DNA from 3 places in the Micromonospora sp. NPDC000442 genome. Region 2 is predicted to be linked to each of the others. Evidence: predicted binding sites of a transcription regulator. Region 2 holds the regulator's gene; each other region holds the start of a gene.
The links. Region 2 encodes HrcA, which represses chaperone genes, less so after heat shock. Its sites were predicted from a motif close to GGTTNGCACNCTCNNNNNGAGNGTGCNAACC; they were not measured.
Positions count from the first base shown of each region.

Region 1: a site for HrcA is predicted at 2,146-2,176, ahead of groL (chaperonin GroEL). Genes of this name have one in related genera too.
Region 3: a site for HrcA is predicted at 4,054-4,084, ahead of groES (co-chaperone GroES). Genes of this name have one in related genera too.

Region 1 is NZ_JBIAYZ010000004.1:249,119-256,566, reverse strand. Features, by position in the region: gene ACFY2A_RS08225 (S8 family serine peptidase) at 1-237, shown strand, start outside; gene groL (chaperonin GroEL) at 326-1,948, opposite strand; gene ACFY2A_RS08215 (hypothetical protein) at 2,224-3,126, opposite strand; gene ACFY2A_RS08210 (cold-shock protein) at 3,405-3,608, opposite strand; gene ACFY2A_RS08205 (GNAT family N-acetyltransferase) at 3,821-4,351, shown strand; gene paaN (phenylacetic acid degradation protein PaaN) at 4,416-6,092, opposite strand; gene ACFY2A_RS08195 (GNAT family N-acetyltransferase) at 6,146-7,165, opposite strand; gene ACFY2A_RS08190 (GNAT family N-acetyltransferase) at 7,216-7,448, opposite strand, start outside.
Region 2 is NZ_JBIAYZ010000019.1:41,882-49,329, reverse strand. Features, by position in the region: gene ACFY2A_RS24790 (enoyl-CoA hydratase-related protein) at 1-13, opposite strand, end outside; gene hemW (radical SAM family heme chaperone HemW) at 34-1,257, shown strand; gene ACFY2A_RS24780 (DUF4870 domain-containing protein) at 1,284-1,880, opposite strand; gene hrcA (heat-inducible transcriptional repressor HrcA) at 2,091-3,113, shown strand; gene dnaJ (molecular chaperone DnaJ) at 3,187-4,332, shown strand; gene ACFY2A_RS24765 (16S rRNA (uracil(1498)-N(3))-methyltransferase) at 4,334-5,068, shown strand; gene ACFY2A_RS24760 (histidine triad nucleotide-binding protein) at 5,114-5,473, shown strand; gene ACFY2A_RS24755 (serine hydrolase domain-containing protein) at 5,470-6,858, shown strand; partial or broken gene ACFY2A_RS24750 (PhoH family protein) at 7,042-7,448, shown strand, end outside.
Region 3 is NZ_JBIAYZ010000010.1:125,255-132,702, forward strand. Features, by position in the region: gene ACFY2A_RS18165 (substrate-binding domain-containing protein) at 1-353, opposite strand, end outside; gene ybaK (Cys-tRNA(Pro) deacylase) at 564-1,043, opposite strand; partial or broken gene ACFY2A_RS18175 (SAM-dependent methyltransferase) at 1,120-1,530, opposite strand; partial or broken gene ACFY2A_RS18180 (hypothetical protein) at 1,972-2,544, opposite strand; gene ACFY2A_RS18185 (DUF397 domain-containing protein) at 2,865-3,056, opposite strand; gene ACFY2A_RS18190 (helix-turn-helix domain-containing protein) at 3,047-3,847, opposite strand; gene groES (co-chaperone GroES) at 4,219-4,533, shown strand; gene groL (chaperonin GroEL) at 4,605-6,254, shown strand; gene ACFY2A_RS18205 (molybdopterin-dependent oxidoreductase) at 6,531-7,448, shown strand, end outside.

The sequences.
Region 1 (7,448 bases), on a different contig from region 2:
GACGGCACCTCGATGGCCACACCGCAGGTGGCGGGTGTGGCCGCGCTGATGTGGTCGGCCAACCCGGAACTCGTCGGCGACCTCGACCGGACGCGGCGGATCCTGCGCGAGACGGCCGCCCCGATCGAGACCAGCGACCCGGCCCAGGGTCAGACCGACGAATGCGGCGGGCCGGCGAACCTCGTCGGCGCCGGCCTGGTCGACGCGTACGCGGCCGTCTCGGCGGCCCGTGGGTGATCGTCACCGGACTTCGATGATGCCGCCGACACAGCGGAAGGGGCGGACCGCTGACGCGGCCCGCCCCTTCCGGCGTTGGGAGCTGGACTCAGAAGTCCATGTCCCCGCCGCCCGGGCCAGCCGGTGCGGCCGGGGTCTTCTCCGGCTTGTCCGCCACGACGGCCTCGGTGGTGAGGAACAGCGCGGCGATCGACGAGGCGTTCTGCAGCGCGGAACGGGTCACCTTGGCCGGGTCGATGATGCCCGCGGCCAGCAGGTCGACGTACTCGCCGGTCGCGGCGTTGAGGCCGTGACCCGGGTCGAGGTTGCGGACCCGCTCCACCACGACGCCGCCCTCAAGGCCGGCGTTCACGGCGATCTGCCGCAGCGGGGCGTCCAGCGCGATCTTCACGATCTGCGCACCGGTCGCCTCGTCGCCGGCCAGGTCGAGCTTGTCGAAGGCGGTCTTGCCGGCCTGAACCAGCGCGACACCACCACCCGGGACAATGCCCTCCTCGACGGCGGCCTTGGCGTTGCGGACCGCGTCCTCGATACGGTGCTTGCGCTCCTTGAGCTCGACCTCGGTGGCCGCGCCGACCTTGATCACCGCAACGCCGCCGGCCAGCTTGGCCAGCCGCTCCTGCAGCTTCTCCCGGTCGTAGTCGGAGTCGCTCTTGTCGATCTCGGCCCGGATCTGGTTGACCCGGCCCTGGATCTGCTCGGCGTCGCCGGCACCGTCGACGATGGTGGTCTCGTCCTTGGTCACCACGACCTTGCGGGCACGGCCCAGCATGTCGAGGCTGACGGCGTCCAGCTTGAGGCCGACCTCCTCGCTGATGACCTGGCCACCGGTCAGGATGGCGATGTCGGTCAGCATGGCCTTACGGCGGTCACCGAAGCCCGGCGCCTTGACGGCGACCGACTTGAAGGTGCCGCGGACCTTGTTGACCACCAGCGTGGCCAGGGCCTCGCCCTCCAGGTCCTCGGCGATGATCAGCAGCGGCTTGCCGCCCTGCATGACCTTCTCCAGGATCGGGAGCAGGTCCTTGACCGACGAGATCTTGCTGTTCGCGATCAGGATGTACGGGTCGTCGAAGACGGCCTCCATACGCTCCGGGTCGGTCATGAAGTAGGCCGAGATGTAGCCCTTGTCGAAGCGCATACCCTCGGTGAGCTCCAGCTCCAGCCCGAAGGTGTTGCTCTCCTCGACGGTGATGACGCCTTCCTTGCCGACCTTGTCCATCGCCTCGGCGATGATCTCGCCGACGCTGGTGTCACCGGCGGAGATGGAGGCGGTGGAGGCGATCTGCTCCTTGGTCTCGACGTCCTTGGCAAGCTTCAGCAGCTCCTCCGAGACGTTGGCGACCGCAGCCTCGATGCCCCGCTTCAGGGCCATCGGGTTGGCACCGGCGGCCACGTTGCGCAGGCCCTCGCGAACGAGTGCCTGGGCCAGGACGGTCGCCGTCGTCGTGCCGTCACCGGCGACGTCGTCGGTCTTCTTGGCGACCTCCTTGACCAGCTCGGCGCCGATCTTCTCGTAGGGGTCCTCGAGCTCGATCTCCTTGGCGATGCTCACACCATCGTTGGTGATGGTGGGGGCACCCCACTTCTTCTCGAGCACGACGTTGCGGCCCTTGGGGCCGAGGGTCACCTTCACGGCGTCGGCGAGCTGGTTCATGCCCCGCTCGAGGCCGCGGCGCGCCTCTTCGTCGAACGCGATCATCTTGGCCATACGGCGTTGTCCTCCTGGACACTCACGGGCCACCCGAGTGTGTGCCCCGGATGGGCCGTCTGGTGTACGCACCTTGGGACGTCGCCACCTGGCGACGGCGACGTCTCCTCGGCCGGGCCGGATAGCCCGCGACGACCGGCCACGTGCCCCACCCGTGGTTATGTCACGAGCGCGACCGCGGCCCCACCGTCCCGACCAGCTGGCACTCACGCCATGCGAGTGCCAATGACTTGTTTAGCACTCTGCCCTGCCGAGTGCAAGCACGATGGCCCGGGTCAGCCGAGTTCGGCCGCCAGTTGGGCGGCGTTCACCGGACCCTCGTGTGCCCGCTGCTCGGCGTATGTGACAACGAGCCCGACCAGCTGCGCGAGGTACGCCGGCAGGGTCAGTACCGCGACCACCGTGACCGTCAGCACCGCACCCACCGCCGTACCCGGCGAGTCCAGCGGAGTGGCGCCGAACGGCAGGATCGCCAGCGACTCGACCACGCTCGCGGCCAGCGAGAAGCCGATCACGGCGGCGCCCACAAGTGCCACCCGACCGAGCAGCAGCCCCAGCCGGTCACGCAGCATGCGATGCGACCTGCTGAGCGGGTCGTGCCGCTCGAAGAGGTAGACCGGGCCGGCCATGGCCAGCGCGAACGCCGCGTACACGCCGGGCAGGAAACACAGGCAGAAGCCGAAGGTGACGATCAGGGTGATGAGCAGTGTCCAGCCCCACAGACCGAACGCCCGACGCAGTCCGTAACGCAGCGCGGCACCGGTGCCGACCGACTCGCCGATCGCCTGCCGGCTGATCACCCAGGTGCCGGCGGCCCAGCCGACCGCCTGCACCACACCGAGCAGCAGGCTGCCGCCGACCAGCACGAGCAGGAGCGTCGCGAGGTCGGACCAGAAGTTCGCCGGCAGCGCGGCGGAGTCGCTGGCGAGTTGGGCGTCCCAGCGGGCCGAAGGGTCCACGGCCAGCACGAGCACCGACAGCACCGCGGCCGGCAGCGCCTGGGTGAGTACGAGGATCGGCAACAGTGGTCGCCAACCGCGACGGGCGGCGCCCACGCAGCGCGCGAACCAGCCGCCCAGACCGGCCCCGGGCGGGGTGACCAGGGTGTCGGAGGGGTCGAGGCCGTAGCCGCCCGGGGGGTACCAGCCGTAGACCGGCTGGCCGGGATACGGCGTCATGCCGACGTGGGGCGGCTGCGCGGGATGAGCCGGCGGCACACCGTACGGAGGCTGGCCGGGGAGGGGCGGCTGGCCGACCCATCCGGCGGGCGACTGCGGCTCACCCGAAGGCGAGGAGGACGGACCTGTCGGGGGCGGCTGGTCGGACATGGGATCTCCTCAGCGACGGCTGGATCGGCCCATGATCTTCCCTTGTGGGGCACCGGCACCGCAGCCCCCTCCGGCGATGGTCACGCCACCCCGACGACGATCGGTCGGTGGGGGTGGGCGGTCGGCGCTCAGGCGATGACGCGCACCTGCTCGGCCTGTGGGCCCTTCTGGCCCTGGGCGATCTCGAACTCCACCCGCTGACCGTCGTCCAGCGCCTTGTAGCCGTCCATCTCGATTGCGGAGAAGTGAACGAAGACGTCCTGCCCGCCGTCGACGGCGATGAAGCCGTAGCCCTTCTCGGCGTTGAACCACTTCACGGTGCCTTGTGCCACGGTGTTTTCCTCACTCTGCACGGCGTTCCACTACCTCGGGTCGCCGGCGCACCGGGGACCCGGAAACCACCGGTTTCGGCAGTCGTCGACGACCGCTGAAACGGGTGACCGAAATCGCACGCTACACGAGGAGTGACGACGGCGCACGACCACAAATCGGGCGTATTACAGTCGACCGTATCGTCGTACGTCATTGTGATAAGCATGCGGGCATGACGATCGTCACCGACGGAACGGGCGTGCGCCGGGCCGTCATCCGCCGAGTCGAGCCGGCCGACGCAGCTCGGATGCGCGCGCTACGCCTGGAGATGCTGGCGGACGCGCCGCTGGCCTTCCTGGAGACGATCGCCGAGGCCGCGGCCCGGCCCCACGCCGAGTACGCCGCCCGGGTCGCCCGGGTCTCCGCCGGCCCGGACACGGCGCAGTTCGTGGCCGATCCGGGCGGCCGGCTCGTCGGGCACGCCGGTGGGATGGCGCACCCGGCCGAGCCGGGGGTGACCGTGCTGTACGCCGTCTACATCACTCCGAGCTGGCGGGGCACCGGCCTGCTCGCGGATCTGGTCGGTGGGGTGGCGGGCTGGTCCCGGGCCTGCGGACGGAAGGAGCTGATGCTCGAGGTGGTGGTCGGCAACGACCGGGCCTACCGGGCCTACCGGCGGCTGGGATTCGTCGACACCGGCGTCCGCGTCCCGCACCCCAACATCCCGACCCTGCGCGAACTCCAGATGCGCAGGGCCGCCTAGACCCCACGGACGATCACCGGACCGGGCGGCCCCGGGGCGGCCCCGGAGCCCCCAGCGCAACCCCTCAGACGTGCCGGCGGCTCTGCACGATCCGGAACCGGTTCGCCACGTACGCCCCGTCGGTCAACGCCGAGTTGGCCGCCGCGTTCGCTCCGCTGCCGTGGAAGTCGGAGAAGGCCGCCGACTGGTTCACGAAGACGCCGCCGGTGAGGTTGGCCGACAGGTGCACCCCGACCTCGATCGCCGCCGCCTCGGTGGCGTCCAGCACCGCGTCGTCGGTGGAGTAGACCGCTGCGGTGAGCGCGCCCTTCTCGCCCACGGTCGAGCGCAGGATCTCCAGGCTGTGCGCGGTGGAATCGGTGGCGATGGCGAAGGAGATCGGCCCGAACCACTCCCGCGAGTAGGTCTCGGTGTCGCCGGCGTCCAGCTTGACGATAGTCGGCGTACGCACCACGGCCTCGGGGAACGACGGGTGCTCGACGGTACGCGACTCCAGCACCGGCGAACCGACCTTGGCGACCTCGTCCAGCCGCTCCAGCACCCCGTCGTTGACGATGGCGCCGGTCAGCTCCACTCCCCGGGCCGGGTCACCGGTGAGCTTGCCGACCGCCGTGGCGATGCCGCCGGCCACCTCGTCGAAGCTCTTGTGCCCCTGGTCGGTGTCGATGCCCTCCCGGGGGATGAGGATGTTCTGCGAGGTGGTGCACATCTGCCCGCTGTAAAGGGTCAGCGTGAAGCCCAGGTTGCGGCACATCCCGGCGAAGTCGTCGGTGGAGTCGATCACCACCGTGTTGAGGCCCGCCTTCTCGGTGTACACCGCCGCTTGGCGGGCGTTGGCCTCCAGCCAGTCGCCGTACTCGGTGGAGCCGGTGAAGTCGACGATCTTCACCGCCGGATGCAGGGCCAGCGTCGAGGCGAGCTTCTCGCCCGGTGCCTCGGGGGCCAGCAGCACCAGGTTCGGGTCGAAGCCGGCCTCGGCAAGCACCTCCCGGGCGTACCGCACGGTGATGGCCAGCGGCAGCACGGCGCCCGGGTGCGGCTTGACCACGACGGGGTTGCCGGTGACCAGCGAGGCGAACAGACCCGGGTACGAGTTCCAGGTCGGGAAGGTGTTGCAGCCGATGACCAGGGCCACTCCCCGGGGCACCACGTGGAAGGTCTTGGACATCCGCAGCGGGTCGCCCTTGCCGGCGGCCTTCTCCCAGCCGGCGGTGCCCGGGTGCCGGGTCATCTCCGTGTACGCGTAGGCCAGCGCCTCCAGCGCGCGGTCCAGGGCGTGCGCACCACCGGCCTGGAACGCCATCACGAACGCCTGACCACTTGTGAACTGCACCGCGTTGGCCAGCTCGAAGACGTTCCGGTGCAGCCGGTCGAGGATCTCCAGACAGACACCGACCCGGGTCCGCGGGCCGGCGTCCCGCCAGGCGGGCAGCGCCGCCGACGCGGCGGCGACCAGTTGGTCGGCGTCGGCGTGCGGGTAGCGCACGTTCAGCGCGACGCCGAACGGGCTGTGCTCGGTGGCGACCCGGTCGCCGCCACCATCCGGCTGGTCGAGCGGGAAGTCCCTGCCGAGGTACGCCTCGAAGGCGGCCTTGCCGTCAGCGGCGGCGGTCTCGCCGTACACCCGTGGGCTTGGTGATTCCGGGTAGGCGGACCAGTACCCCCGCTCCGTGATCGCGGTCAGCGCACGGTTGAGGGTCTCGGCGTGCCTGTCGTAGAGGGGGTGCGGGGTCTCCGTCATGCCCGCCATCATGCAACACGAAGCCCTCAGATCAGTAGGGGCGTGTCACAACTTCAGATGGTCAGCTGCCAATCGGTCCAGGCGTCGACCGGGCGGAACCCGAGCTGCTCGTTGATGCTGATCATGTGATCGTTGACCGCCGCGTTCCAGGTGTCGATCGCGGCCAGGGCCGGCTCGTGGGCAAGTGCGTGCCGAAGGTTCTCGACCTTGACGAGCAGGCCGAGGCGGTGCCCCCGGTGTGCGGGGTCGACGATGGTGATCTCCTGCCAGGCATGCCACGGCGTGGACGGCCCTCTGTCGATCATCGTCCAGGCCACCATCCGGCCGGTCGCCTCGTGCACCGCGCCGACGTGGTAGCGCCGTCGGCCGCGCAGCCGCTGGATCCGCTCGATCTCCCGGAGCCGCGCGGCATCAACCTGCTCCGCCTCGATCGCGAGATCGCCCATCGGCGCGTCGGTGAGCAGCCGGCTCTCAAGCCGGGCGATGTCGACCACGTACTCCTCGGCCACCGGCCCCCGCCAGGCCACCGTCCGGTAGCCGGCGGCCCGGGCGCGGGCGGCGTCGTGCAGCGCGGTCAGGGCCGCCTGGTCGAGCCGCGTGGTGTCCAGGCGGCGTCGCACCTCGGCCAGCGCGGCCTGCGCTCCGGCCGCCGCCGCGAAGGCCGCCCCGGGCGCTTCCCGCCCCGGTCCGTCGGGCAGCGGCCCGGGAGTCTCACCGATCAACCGCTCCCGGCCGTGCTCGGCGGCCACCTTCCGGGCGTACGCCAGCAGGGTTCGGCCCACTCCCCGCCGCCGTTGCGCCGGATCGACGGTCAGCTCGACGGTGGCGATGCCGGTGTTCTCCAGTTGCGGCAGCCGCATCCGCAGGTGGCCGGCCACCTCGCCGTCCCGCCGGGCCAGCGCCTGGTGAATCACGTTGCCGTGCGGCGGATGGACGACCAGGAGCCCGAACTCGGCCCGGTCCCCCACCGGCAGGTCGGGCAGGTCGACCGCCTGCGCCGCCGCGACGACGCGGTACGCCTCGTCGAGCGCTGCCTCGTCGGTGGACTCGTACGGCGTGACGGCGATGTCCATGGCGGTGAGCGTGCCGGCACCGCCCGGCCACCGCCACCGGTTTTCGCTTGTCACACGTCTAGCTGCCAGTTGCTCCAGCGATCCCGCACCCGGAAACCGAGCTGCTCGTTGATGGCGATCATGTGGTCGTTGCTGGCCGCGTTGAAGGTGTCGATCACCCGCACGCCCGGCTCGTGGGCGAGCAGGTGCCGCAGATTTTCGATCTTGGAAAGCAGGCCCAGCCGATGACCCCGGTGCTCCGGGTCGACGATGGTGATCTGCTGGAACGAGTGCCATTCCGCGG
Region 2 (7,448 bases):
CGGGAGAGGTCATGCCAGGGCACACTAGTGGCCATGCCCGGCGTCCTTCCAGCAGGCGAGCCCGTCCCCGTCGACGGGTCGCTGCCCGCGTCCGCCCGTGCGTCCGTGGGCGCCCGGGGTTTCGGGGTGTACGTGCACGTGCCCTTCTGCGCGAGCCGCTGCGGCTACTGCGACTTCAACACGTACACCGCCGACGAGCTGGGCGGCGGCGCGAGCCGGGAGGCCTACGCCGACGCCGTGCTGGCGGAACTGACGCTCGCCGCCCGGGTGCTGGGCGAGGCCCCGCCGGCCCGGGTGGACACGGTCTTCGTCGGCGGCGGCACCCCCACCCTGCTGCCCGCCGACGACCTGGCCCGCATCCTCGACGCGATCGACCGGACCTGGGGGCTGGCCGCCGACGCGGAGGTGACCACCGAGGCCAACCCGGAATCGGTGACGCCCACCTCGCTGAAGGAGTTGCGCGCGGCCGGGTACACCCGGATCTCGCTGGGCATGCAGTCGGCCGCGCCCGGGGTGCTCGCCGTGCTCGACCGCCGGCACCATGCCGGCCGGGCCACCGCCGCCGCGCTGGAGGCCCGCGACGCCGGCTTCGACCACGTCAATCTCGACCTGATCTACGGGACACCGGGGGAGCGGGCCGAGGACTTCGCCGCCTCGCTGGATGAGGTGGTGGCCGCGGGCGTGGACCATGTCAGCGCGTACGCCCTGATCGTCGAGGACGGCACCCGGCTGGCCGCCCGGATGCGCCGTGGCGAGCTGCCCTACCCGGACGAGGACGTGGCCGCGGACCGCTACCTGGCCGCCGAGTCCGCCCTCGGCGCGGCCGGTTTCTCCTGGTACGAGGTCTCCAACTGGGCCCGCACGCCGGACGCGCGCTGCCGGCACAACCTGCTCTACTGGGCCGGCGGTGACTGGTGGGGCCTCGGGCCGGGGGCACACAGCCACGTCGGCGGAGTGCGTTGGTGGAACGTCAAACATCCCGCCGCGTACGCGGGACGCCTCGCCGCCGGGGCGTCACCCGGGCAGGCCCGGGAGGTGCTCACCGGCGACGAGGCGCACATGGAGGACGTCATGCTCCGGTTGCGGCTGGCTTCCGGCCTGCCACTGGACGTGCTTACCGACGCCGGGCGGGCGGGCGCGGCGCGGGCGCTGGCCGAGGGGCTGCTCGCCGAGCCCGCCCACGCCGCCGGCCGCGCCGTGCTCACCCTGCGCGGCCGGTTGCTCGCCGACGCCGTGGTTCGCGACCTGCTGCCCTGACCCCCGTCACCAGGTAAGCCGGCCGGTCAGCGCTTCACGAAGGCGTACGTCATCGGGTACTGGTAGAGCACCCCTTCGTTGGCCTTGACCCCGCCGATGATGCCGAAGATCACCGGCACGATCCCGGCGATGATCGGCGCGAAGAACAGGATGCCGCAGGTGATCATGGTGAGCACCCAGCTCAGCACGCCGACGATGGCCCAGGTGAGCTGGAAGTTCAGCGCGGCCACCGAATGGGCCCGGGCGACCGGGGACTGCTGCCCGCGGGTCATCATCGCGATCAGCGGCGCCACCCAGCCGAAGAGCCCGCCACCGACGACCACGCCGAGCGGGCCGCCGAAGTGCGCGATCAGGGACCAGGTCTTGTCCTCGTTGTTGGCGTAGCCACCGCCAGGAGCGCCGTAACCGCCGGTCGGGTAGCCGACACCGGGGGCCCCGGGCGGCGGCGGGTAACCGCCGGGCGGCGGGTAGCCCCCGGGTGGGGGGTAGCCGGCCGGCGGCGGTTGGTCGCCGGTGGGAGGTGGATAGCCGCCGGGCGGGGGATAGCCGCCCTGGCCAGGCGAACCGGACAGTGGTGTCGTGGGTTCGTCGCCGGAGTCCGGGGGACGAGGTGGTTCAGTCATGGGGGTCACGGTAGGTGCCACCGGCAACGGCGCACCAGAGCGACACCGGCGAGTGTCAACCCACCGATCGGTTCGATGACGGGCGTGCCGACTTGATCATCGCGTGGACGGGGACGCCGACGTAGACTGGCACTCGCTACAGTCGAGTGCCAGAGTGTTCCTCTGGTGGCCGTGACGCTGCGGGCTGACCTGCGACAGGAGGTGGCAAGGATGGGTCTGGACGACCGGAAGCTCGCCGTGCTCCGGGCGATCGTCGAGGACTACGTCGCCACCCAGGAGCCGGTCGGCAGCAAGTCGCTGGTCGAGCGGCACCAACTCGGTGTCTCGCCGGCCACGGTCCGAAACGACATGGCCGTGCTGGAGGACGAGGGCTACATCCGGCAGCCGCACACCAGCGCGGGGCGGGTGCCCACCGACCGTGGCTACCGACTCTTCGTCGACCGGTTGAGCCGGGTCAAGCCGCTCAGCCCGGCCGAGCGCCGGGCGATCGAGCGCTTCCTGGCCGGCGCCGTCGACCTCGACGACGTGGTGCACCGCACGGTGCGGCTGCTGGCGCAGCTGACCCGGCAGGTCGCCGTCGTGCAGTACCCGAGCCTGGCCCGATCCCGGGTGCGTCACCTGGAACTGGTGCCGATCTCCACCACCCGGCTGATGCTGGTGATGATCGCCGACACCGGCCGGGTCGAGCAGCGACTCGTCGAGCTGCCCGCGCCGGTCCTCGCCGACGACGTGCTGGACCTGCGCCGGCTGGTCAACGAGAAACTGGTGGGCGTCCGCCTGTCGGAGACCCCGCCGCTGGTGCAGGCCCTCATCGAGGACTGCGTGCCGCACCTGCGCCCGGCGATGACCACCCTGTCCACGGTGCTGCTGGAGACGCTCGTCGAACGGCACGAGGAGCGGCTCGCTCTGGCCGGCACCGCCAACCTCGCCCGGGGCGGCCTGCTCGACTTCCAGGGCTCGTTGCGTCCGATCCTTGAAGCACTTGAGGAGGAGGTCGTGCTGCTCAAGCTCATCGGCGAGGTGGAGCCGAGCACACTGCGGGTGCGCATCGGCGACGAGAACGAGTACGACAACCTGCGGGCGGCTTCCGTGGTCAGCACCGGATACGGCCCGGGCGCGACCATCGTCGGGGGGATGGGCGTGCTGGGACCGACCCGGATGGACTACCCCGGAACCATCGCCACGGTGAGGGCCGTGGCACGCTACGTGGGCGAGCTGCTGGCCCAGAACTGACAAGTCAGGGCCGACGGCAGGCTGCCGCCGCCGAACGGCGTAACTCGAGACGAACACGAGGACACGGAACGCAGTGGCCAGGGACTACTACGGCATTCTCGGCGTGAGCAAGGGTGCCTCCGATGACGAGATCAAGCGCGCCTACCGCAAGCTGGCGCGCCAGTTCCATCCGGACGTGAATCCGGATCCGGAGGCACAGGAGAAGTTCAAGGACATCAACGCCGCGTACGAGGTCCTCTCGGACGATCGGAAACGGCAGATCGTCGACCTCGGCGGGGATCCGCTGGCACCCGGCGGAGGCGGGCCCGGCGGTCCGGGTGGCCCCGGCGGGGCCGGCCCCTTCGTCGGCTTCCAGGACATCATGGACGCGTTCTTCGGTGGTGCCACCGGCGCCGGGCGAGGCCCGCGTCCGCGTACCCGCCCCGGCGCCGACGCCATCCTGCGCCTGGAACTGGACCTCCAGGAGACCGCCTTCGGCGTCGAGGCGCCGATCACCGTCGACACCGCCGTGCTCTGCACCACCTGCTCCGGTGCCGGCACCGCCGCCGGCACCCACCTGGCCACCTGCGAGGCGTGCGGTGGCCGGGGCGAGGTGCAGTCGGTGCAGCGCACCTTCCTCGGGCAGGTGGTCTCCGCCCGGCCGTGCACGGTCTGCCAGGGTTACGGCACCACCATCCCGAGCCCCTGCCCGACCTGCGCCGGTGACGGCCGGGTACGCACCCGTCGTTCGCTGACCGTCAAGATCCCTGCCGGGGTGGAGGACGGCATGCGCATCCGCCTCGCCCAGCAGGGCGAGGTCGGCCCGGGCGGCGGCACCGCCGGGGACCTCTACGTGGAGATCCACGAACGGCCGCACGACGTCTTCTCCCGCAAGGGCGACGACCTGCACTGCCGGGTCACCGTGCCGATGACCGCCGCCGCGCTCGGCACCCGGCTGACCATCAAGGCGCTCGACAGCGAGGAACCGGTCGACGTCAAGGCGGGCACCCAGCCGGGCAGCACCCTGCGGCTGCGGGCCCGTGGCGTACCGCACCTGCGCGGCGCCGGGCGGGGCGACCTCTACGTCCACCTGGACGTGCGGACTCCGACGAAGCTCGACGCCGAGCAGGAACGGATGCTGCGCGAGTTCGCCAAGACCCGTGGCGAGGAGGTCGCCGAGCTGACCAAGCAGGGCGGGTTCTTCTCCCGGATGCGCGACGCCTTCAACGGCCACGCCTGACGTGTCCGCCCCGCTGTTCCTGGTCGAGTCGCTGCCGACCGCCGCCTCGATGGTGCTGGACGGCCCCGAGGGCCACCACGCCGCCACCGTGCAACGGCTGCGCGCCGGCGAACAGGTGCTGCTCGCCGACGGGCGGGGCGGCACGGCCACCGCCGTGGTGACCGCCGTCGGCCGGGGCACCCTCGACCTCGACGTGACCGACCGGGGGTACGTCGACGCCGCGAACCCGCGGCTGGTGGTGGTCCAGGGCATCGCCAAGGGCGACCGGGGCGAGCTGGCAGTGCAGGCGATGACCGAGGCGGGCGTGGACGAGATCGTCCCCTGGGCGGCGGGCCGGTCGGTGGTGCAGTGGCGCGGCGACCGGGGCGTACGGGCCCGCAGCCGGTGGGTCGCCACCACCCGGGAAGCCACGAAACAGGCCCGCCGGGCGTGGCTGCCGGTGGTGGCGGGAGCGCCGGACGAGACCACCGCATCGGTGACGCGCCGGATCGCCGGGGCGGCGGCCGGTTACGTGCTGCACGAGGAGGCAACCGACCGGCTGACCACCGTCGAGCTGCCCGAGCACGGCGAGATCGTGCTGGTGGTGGGCCCGGAGGGCGGCATCACCGCGGACGAGCTGTCGGCCTTCCAGGAAGCCGGCGCCCGACCCGTGCGGCTCGGCCCCTCGGTGCTGCGCACCTCCACCGCGGGCGTGGCCGCCCTGGCGGTCCTCGCCACCCGCCTGCTGCGTTGGTGAGCCTCGCGCGGACATCGCCGGGGATCCCTTCCTTACACTGCCCGGATGGGAAGCGACTGTCTGTTCTGCCGCATCGTCGCCGGAGAGATTCCGGCCACCGTGGTCCGCGAGACGCCCACCACGCTCGCCTTCCGCGACATCGACCCGAAGGCGCCGGTACACGTGCTGGTCGTACCGAAGGAGCACTACGCCGACGTGGCCACCCTCGGTCAGGGTGATCCGGCGCTGGCCGGCGAGGTGCTGGCCACGGCCGCCGCGGTGGCCGAGGACGAGGGGCTGCTCGGCGACGGGTTCCGGCTGATGTTCAACACCGGGGCGTACGGCGGTCAGGAGGTCTTCCACGTGCACGCCCACGTACTCGGCGGCGCACCACTCGGCCCGATGCTGGCCCGGGACCTCGGATGACCTCCGCCGCCGGCCGCACCTCCGCCGCCGGTCGTCTGGGCCGGATGGTGCGCCAGGTCCAGGCACAGGCCCGGGTGCCGGCGATCTCGGCTGCGGTGCATCGCGCCGACCGGCCGCTGTGGACGTGCACCGCCGGCGGCACCGGCAACGACACGGCCCTGGACGAGCAGACCCGGTTCCGGATCGGCTCGGTGACCAAGACGTTCACCGCCGTACTGGTCATGCAGTGCCGCGACGACGGGCTGCTCGACCTCGATGACCCGCTGCGGCGGCACCTCGACCTGCCGGCGCACGGCGAGTTGACCGTGCGTCGGCTGCTGTCGCACACCGCCGGCCTGCAACGGGAACCGTACGGCGACGTCTGGGACACGCTACGCGCGCCGGACACCGGTCAGCTGATCGCCGAGCTGGCCCGGGCCGAGCGGGTGCTGCCCACCGGGCGCCGCTACCACTACTCGAATCTCGGCATGGCACTGCTCGGCCACCTGGTCGGGCAGGTACGCGGCGGCACCTGGGCGGAGGTGCTGACCGAGCGGGTGCTGACCCCGCTCGGGATCACCTCCACCACAACCACCCCGGGTCCGCGCGCCGCCACCGGGTTCCTGGTCGACGCGTACTCCGACGAGGCGCGTCCGGAGCCACCCACCGACTTCGGCGCGGTGAGCCCCGCCGCGCAACTGTGGAGCACGGCGACCGACATGGCCCGGTGGGCCGCCTTCCTGGCCGACCCGGCGGCGTTGGACGCGGCAGGTCGGGTGCTCGACCCGGCCACGCTGGACGAGATGCGCTGGCCGGTCACGGTCACCGACGAGGCGCTGTGGGCCGGCGGGTTCGGTCTCGGCCTGATCCTGGTGCCACAGGGGGATCGGGTGGTGCACGTCGGGCACGACGGGGCGATGCCCGGCTTCCTCGCCGGGGCGTACGGCCGCCGGGGCGGCGAGGGCACCCCGGGGGCGTTCGGCGCCGCCGTACTGGGCTCCTCCGGCACCGCCGTCGAGCTGCTGGAGTTGCCGCACCGGCTGCTCGCCGCCGCGGTCGAGCACGATCCGGCCGACATCGACCCGTGGCGTCCCGGCGATCCGGCGCCGCCGGACGTGCGCGGGCTGCTCGGCCGCTGGTGGGGCGAGGGCTTCGAGTACGTCTTCTCGTGGCACGAGGGGGCCCTGCGTGCCCGTGCCGCCGGCGATCCCCCGGGGAAGCCACCGGCGGTGTTCGCCCCGGTGCCGGACCAGCCGGACGTGTTCCGTACCGTCTCCGGCCGGGAGAACGGCGAGCTGCTCCGGCTGACCCGGGACTCCGCTGGTGTGGTGCTCCGGATGCACTGGGCGACCTACCGGTTCACCCGCCGCCAGGAGACCTTCGACGGCTTCGACTTCCGCAGCTGACCGGGCGGTTCATCGGGGTGGAATGCCCTGCTGTGTCCGGTCGTGTCGGCGCGTCGCAGCGGCGGAAATGGGCAGCGTGTCCCCGCCGTTGACCCGATACGATGGTGGCAACGTCCGCACGCCGTGCCACGGGCCCGGCACCGAGATCGAGAGCAGGTGGCGCAGGGCCCTCGGGCCCGACCTATGACCGGCACCCCACCTCCCGGCCCGCCCCGGGTGCAGACCAGGATCACGGTTCCCGATTCGAAGATCATGGTCAACCTGCTCGGCGCGGGTGACGAGATCCTGCGACTGGTCGAGCGCTCGGTGAACAGTGACGTGCACGTGCGTGGCAATGAGATCACCATCACGGGCGCTCCCGCCGACAACGCCCTCGCCGAGCGGCTCTTCAGCGAGCTGCTCGAACTCATCGAGAAAGGCGAGACCCTGACCACAGATGCCGTCCGGCGTACCGTCGGCATGCTCGAACAGGGTGGCACGGAGCGGCCCGCCGAGGTCCTTACCCTCAACATTCTCTCCCGGCGCGGGCGCACCATCCGCCCCAAGACGCTCGGGCAGAAGCGCTACGTCGACGCGATCGACGGGCACAC
Region 3 (7,448 bases), on a different contig from region 2:
TGCGACTTGGCCTTGTCGAGGACGGCCTTGCCGGTGCCGGAGTCCAAGTTCACGATCATCAGCGCGGTGACGCCGCTCGTGATCATCTGGTCGGCGATGGTCTGGAACTGGGTCTTGTCGCCCTGCGCGTTCTGGATGTCCGCCTCGACACCGGCAGCATCGAAGGCGGCCTGGAGGAACTTGCGGTCAGCGCCCTCCCAGCGGGCGGAGGACTTGCTGTCCGGCAGGATCACGCCGATCTTCGGGGTCACGTCGGAGCCGGCCTGGTCGCCGCCGGACTCGTCGCCACAGGCCGTCAGGCTGCCGAGGGCCAGCAGGCCCACGGTGCCGACGGCGAGGAAGCCCTTGCGCATGTGCAGGGTCCTTTCGAGGGTGGGGAAGGGTGTCGGTGTTTTTGTTTTGTTGTGTCCGGCAACGTATTGCGCGCCACACGCCAGCACAAGGGTGCGCCGGTCATGAGTTTGTTGTCAGCGGTAACAATTCAGCAACGCCCTCGACATCGCGCCGCCACCGTCCGTGTTCCGGTGCCGGCGTCCCGTTCAGCCGGGACTCCTCCGGCCGGGTCAGACGGCGGCGAGGCGTGCGGTCTGCGCGTCGGTGAGCGCGACCAGATCCCCGGGGCTCAGCTCCACCTGGAGCCCTCGGCGGCCGGCCGAGACGTACACCGTCGGGTGCGCCAGGGCGGAGACGTCGAGGACAGTGGGCAGGCGTCGCCGCTGGCCCAGTGGGCTGATGCCGCCGCGCACGTACCCCGTGGCCCGCTCGGCCGCCGCCCGCTCGGCCAGCGTGGCCCGCTTGCCGCCCACGGCCGCCGCCAGCGCCTTGAGGTCGAGATCGCCGGTCACCGGCACCACCGCCACCGTCAGCGCCCCGTCAACCTCGGTGACCAGAGTCTTGAAGACCCGCTCGGGCGCCACCGCGAGCGCGGCGGCGACCAGCGCGCCATAGTTGGGCTCGTCAGGCGAGACGTCGTACGGATGGGTGCGATGGTCGACCTTCCGCTTCGCCAGCAGCGCGATCGCCGGGGTGCCACGTCCCGCCATGTCCGCCAAGGTAGCCCCGGCCCGATACCCGAGCCAGTGCCTTCTCAGCCGGTGGTTCGGCTCCGGGGGCTCGGGTTCAGGCCACCGGGCGGCAGAGCAGGACCGTCGGGGCGCTGGCGACCCGGGTGAGCACCAGGCTCGCCGGCTGGTCGCCGGCCAGCCGCAGGTCGCGCCGGAGTCGCTCGGGTTCCAACGCGGAGCCGCGCTTGAGGATCTCCACCCGGCCGACCTGCCGTTCCCGCAGCAACGCCCGCAGCCGCTTGAGGGAGAACGGCAGCACGTCGGTCACCTCCAGGCAACGGGCGTACGGCGTGCGCTGGGCTGCGTCGGCGTAGAGGTAGGCGATTGTCGGGTCGGCCAACGTGGCGTCCAGCTCGGCCGCCAGCTCGGCCACCAGGTGAGCCCGGACCACCGCCGGATCCGGGTCGTAGACGAAGCGTCGCACCGGCCCGACCACCGCCTCACGTGCCCCGGTTCCGGTCAGCTGGTACGTCGCCGGGCCGTCGGTGTGCCGGCTTCCGCCGCCGGCTCCGTCGGTGTGCCGGCTTTCCCCGTCGGTCGGGTGGCCGGAGGAAACTGCTGCTCCGCTCGGGACGACAGCCGAAAGTTTCTCCTTCAGCACTGTCGCGCGGCGGGGCAGCTCGGCCAGTTCGCCACACCAGAGGGCCGCCTCGACCAGGTCGCCGTCGACGCTCACCCACTCGGCCTCGGCACCGGGCGGGATCAGCGCGTGGTCGATCCCCGGCGCGACCTTCACCACCGTGTGCGGCACCCGCTCGGCCAGGCCGGTCACGAAGTCCCACGGCGGCGAGTACGAGTTCGGGTCGAAGATCCGGCGGCCGGTGCCGGCCCGGCGTCGGGCCGGGTCGCAGAAGACCGCCTCGACCCGGGTCACGTCGAACGCCGTCGCGTCGCCGCACTCGACGGTGACCAGGTCGGCCAGCCCGGCGGCCTGGGCGTTCGCCTCGGCCAGCGCAGCGGTGAGCGGGTCCGCCTCCACCGCGTACACCCGGAAGCCGGTGCGGGCGGCGGCGAGCGCGTCGGCGCCCAGCCCGCAGCCCAGGTCGGCAAGCGTGCTCACCCCGGCGGCGCGCAGCCGCCGCGCCCGCCGGTCGGCGACGACCTGCCGGGTGGCCTGCTCCAGCCCCGGCCGGGTGAAGAACATGCCGGCCGCCGCCGGCCCGAACTTGCCGGTCGCCCGGCGGCGCAGCTCCGCCTGGGTCAGCGCCGCCGCCGCGAGCCCGGCCGGCACCCCGGCCGAGCGCAGCGCCGCCGCCGCGACCAGCGGATCACCGCCGGCCACCCGGGCCGCCGCGTCGAGCGCGGCCGACCCCTCAGCGGTACGCAACGCGGCGAACTGCTCCAGATCCACCCGCCCCATTCTTCCGTCCCGCCCCCGTCCGCCCCGCCGGAGGCCCCGGCCGGCCTCTTGCGGGCATGCCGGTCGCGACTTGCGGCATCTTGGGCCCTCACGCCGGCCGGAAGGCGCGGGTTGCGGCATCTTGGGCTGTCAGCTCGGCGGGAGGCCGCGTCATGCCGCAACCCGCGCGCACACCCGCGGGGCGAGGTCGGGCAACTCGGCAGCCCGGGCCGGGGTGGGCCGGCTTGGGCCGGGCCTGGCCGGGCCGAGTCGGGCCGAGCTGAGCTGAGCGAGCCGAGTCGGGCCGAGCGAGCCGATTCGGGCCGATTCGGGCCGAGTCGAGCTGAGTCGAGCTGAGCGAGCCGAGTCGGGCCGAGTCGAGCTGAGCGAGCCGAGCCGAGTCGGGCCGGGAGGCGGTGGGCGGGCGCGCGGCGCGGGCGGACGCCGCGTCGGGGCCGGGTCTAGCGGGTGGGGGCGTGGGGGGCGACGAAGGCGCGCCAGGCAGCCGGGGTGAAGGCGAGCACCGGGCCGGCCGGGTCCTTGCTGTCGCGTACGGCGACCACGCCGGGCAGGTTGTCGGCGACCTCGACGCAGGCGCCGCCATTGCTGTTGCTGCGGGAGGACGTGCGCCAGGCGGCACGGGTCAGGTCCATGACTTCGCCACTTCCTCGATCAGGCGGGCGGACTGCCGGCGCGGCAGCGCCTCACCGGCCACAGTCTCCCAACGTCGTCCGAGGCTGGCAAGGTCGTTCGGGCTGTCCACAGTGTGCCCCCGGAGCTGGTTGTCCAGGTGCGCCACCTCGGTGCCGTCGGCGAGCCGGGCCAGCACGAACGGCCCGTTGAGTCCGACGTACCACGGGGTCTCGGCCGGGATGACGCGTACCTGGACGTGCGGGCGGTCGGTGAGGCTGCGCAGGTGCTCCAACTGCTCGCGCATCGTCGCGCGCTCGCCCACCTGCCGGCGCAGCACCTGCTCGTCGAGCACCGCGACGAGCTGCGGCGGCTCCTCGCGGGCGAGCACCTCCTGCCGGGCCATCCGGGCCAGCACCCGCTTCTCGATCTGCTCGTCGGTAAGCGGTGGGCCGGCCCGGAGCATCGCCCGCGCGTACGCCTCGGTCTGGAGCAGGCCCGGCACCACGGCCGGGTCGTACCAGCGCAGCGCGACCGCCTCGCGTTCGATCTCGCCCCACGGCCGGAACCAGTCCGGCTCGGCGTGCAGCCGGATCAGCTCCAGCATCCCGACGAAGAGGCCGCCGGTCTCCAGCACCTTGTCGAACCGGGCCAGGTAATCGGCGCTCAGCTGGTTCGGACCGATTTCCATCGCGCTCACCGCCGACGGGGAATAGTTGATCATTTTGCTCAGCTCCTCCTGGCTCAGCCCGCGTACCTTGCGGGCCCGGCGCAACTGGTCGCGCAGGAATCCCAGGGTTGGTATGTCCGCCATCTGCCCGCCCTCCGTGACGTGGTCGCGCCGGAGAGTAAGGGTCGGCGCGCTCGGCGGGAAGGCACTGTCGGCGTGTTGCGGTCAACCCTGGCGAACGGCGACGGAAGACTGCGGAAAGAGTGGCGGTGCGGGTGCGCGAGCGTGGCGACACGGGGGTGGCGGATTGGCACTCTCCTTGACGGAGTGCTAGCCGAGGAATAACCTGCGATTAGCACTCTCACCCTGAGGGTGCCAACCTTCGGGCCCTGGTGTCCGAGGGTTGAACGCCAGGCGGACCGGCACCCGCGACGACGGCCCCGCCCGGTGGCATGTGGCAGATTGACGCTGGTCGGCATGCCGATCGGCAACGAAACCAAGTACCCCAGGAGGGTATGCCCGTGACTACCGCGACCAAGGTTGCGATCAAGCCGCTCGAGGACCGCATCGTGGTCCAGGCGAACGAGGCCGAGACCACCACCGCCTCGGGCATCGTGATCCCCGACACCGCCAAGGAGAAGCCGCAGGAGGGCACCGTCCTCGCTGTCGGCCCGGGCCGGATCGACGACAAGGGCAACCGCGTGCCGATCGACGTCTCCGTCGGCGACACCGTTCTCTACTCGAAGTACGGCGGCACCGAGGTCAAGTACGCCGGCGAGGAGTACCTGGTGCTCTCCGCCCGCGACGTCCTCGCGGTCATCGAGAAGTAAGCAACCGATCAGTGTCGTTGCCCCGGTCCGGCTCGCCGGGCCGGGGCAACGTCGCTTTCGAAGGGACATAGATGGCGAAGATCCTGAGCTTCTCGGACGACGCCCGGCACCTGCTGGAGCACGGTGTCAACGCGCTCGCTGACGCGGTCAAGGTCACCCTCGGGCCGCGCGGGCGCAACGTCGTCCTCGACAAGAAATTCGGTGCGCCGACGATCACCAACGATGGTGTGACCATCGCCAAGGAGATCGAGCTCACCAACCCGTACGAGAACCTCGGCGCGCAGCTGGTCAAGGAGGTGGCGACCAAGACCAACGACGTCGCCGGCGACGGGACCACCACCGCGACCGTGCTCGCCCAGGCCATGGTCCGTGAGGGCCTGCGCAACGTCACCGCGGGCGCCAACCCGGCCGGCCTCAAGCGGGGCATCGACGCCGCCGCCACCAAGGTCTCCGAGGCGCTGCTCGGCAAGGCCGTCGAGGTCTCCGACAAGAAGTCGGTCGCGCACGTCGCGACGATCTCCGCGCAGGACGCCACCATCGGCGAGCTGATCGCCGAGGCGATGGAGAAGGTCGGCCGTGACGGTGTGATCACCGTCGAGGAAGGCTCCGCGCTGCACACCGAGCTGGACGTCACCGAGGGCCTCCAGTTCGACAAGGGCTTCATCTCGCCGAACTTCGTCACCGACGCGGAGTCGCAGGAGTCGGTGCTGGAGGACGCGTACGTCCTGATCACCACGCAGAAGATCTCCGCGATCGAGGAGCTGCTGCCGCTGCTGGAGAAGGTCCTCCAGAACAACAAGCCGCTGCTCATCATCGCCGAGGACGTCGAGGGTCAGGCGCTGTCCACCCTGGTGGTAAACGCCATTCGCAAGACCATCAAGGTCTGCGCGGTCAAGGCGCCCGGCTTCGGTGACCGCCGCAAGGCGATGCTCCAGGACATGGCGATCCTCACCGGCGCCGAGCTGGTCGCCCCGGAGCTCGGCTACAAGCTCGACCAGGTCGGCCTGGAGGTGCTGGGCAGCGCCCGGCGCATCGTGGTCGACAAGGAGAACACCACCGTCGTCGAGGGTGGTGGCCAGGCCAGCGAGGTGGCCGACCGGGTCGCGCAGATCCGCAAGGAGATCGAGGCCTCGGACTCCGAGTGGGACCGGGAGAAGCTCGCCGAGCGGCTGGCCAAGCTCTCCGGCGGTGTGGCGGTGGTCAAGGTCGGTGCGGCCACCGAGGTCGAGATGAAGGAGCGCAAGCACCGCATCGAGGACGCCATCGCCGCGACCAAGGCCGCGGTCGAGGAGGGCACCGTGCCCGGCGGAGGCGCCGCCCTGGCGCAGATCCTGTCGGTGCTCGACGACGACCTCGGCTTCACCGGCGACGAGAAGGTCGGCGTGTCGATCGTGCGTAAGGCACTTGTCGAGCCGCTGCGCTGGATCGCCCAGAACGCCGGCCACGACGGCTACGTCGTCGTGCAGAAGGTCACCGGCAGCGACTGGGGCCACGGCCTCGACGCCGCCGTCGGCGAGTACGTCGACCTGACCAAGGCTGGCATCATCGACCCGGTCAAGGTGACCCGCAACGCGGTCACCAACGCCGCGTCGATCGCCGGTCTGCTGCTCACCACCGAGAGCCTGGTGGTGGAGAAGCCGGCCGAGCCGGAGCCCGCCGCGGGTGGCCACGGCCACTCGCACGGCCACGGTCACAGCCACCAGCACGGCCCGGGCTTCTGAGCCTGCCGTACGCCGAACGTGGGGCGCACCGTCGACCAGACGGTGCGCCCCACGCGTCTTGAGTCTGGGCGGTCGTGCCCCGGGTTGACTTCGGTCGCGTCCCGGCCGGCTTCGGGCGGCCTCGGTCGTGCCCCGGCTGGCGTCGGGCGTGCCCCGAGCGTCGTCGGGCGTGGCTCCGGGGCGTCGGACGCCGACCGGGCTGTGTACCGGTGACGAGAGGTTACGGAACGCCGACGGCGACTTCCGGACCGTTGGTCGGTGGGAAACACTGGGCGGGTGAGCAGCACGACACCCCGGTTCGCGGCCCTGGCCGGCGTCGCCGCCGCTGCGGCGGCCATCGGCACCGCCGAACTGGTCGCCGCCCTGACCGGCCCCCGCTCGTCCCCGCTCGTCGCGGTCGGCGGTCTCGTCGTGGACACCGCCCCCGAGCCGGTCAAGCGGTTCGGCATCGAGGTCTTCGGCACGTACGACAAGATCGCCCTGCTGGTCGGTACGGCATTGCTGCTCGGCGGCTTCGCTGCCCTGTTGGGCATGCTGGCCGTCCGCCGCCTGACGGTCGGCCTGGCCGGCATCGTCGTCTTCGGCGGGATCGGCGCGGCAGCGGCCCTGACCCGGGCCGGCGCGGACGCCGCCGACGTGCTGCCGTCGCTGGTCGGAGCGGTGGTCGGCGGGGTGGCGCTCTGGGCGTTCGTCGCCGGTCCGCTCGAACTCGACCCCTGGCCCTGGTCCCCGCCGACGCCGGTCGGCCCGCCCTCCGTGACCGGTCCCGCTGCCGAGCCGGACCCGGATCCGGTCGGAACCGCCGGGGTCCCCGACGGGACGGCGACCGACCCGACCGCGTCGGCCGGAAGCCCGTCGGTCCCGGGAAGCCCGCCGGCCCTCGGACGCCCGTCGGACCCCGGTGGCCCGTCAGGCCCCGCAGCGCCGGGGCGGCGGGTCGACCCGGACTCGCGGCGGCGGTTCCTCACCGGTGTCGGCACGGTGCTCGGGGTGGCCGCCGTCGGGGGAGTCGCCGGGCGGTGGCTCGCTGGCCGTCAGGGGGTGTCGGCCGCCCGCGAGGCGATCACGCTGCCGGCCCCGGTCTCCGCCGCACCAGCGGTGCCGGCCGGCGCCGACCTGGCCCAGCCCGGGCTGACCAGCTACGTCACGTCGAACCGGAGCTTCTACCGGATCGACACCGCGCTTGTGGTGCCG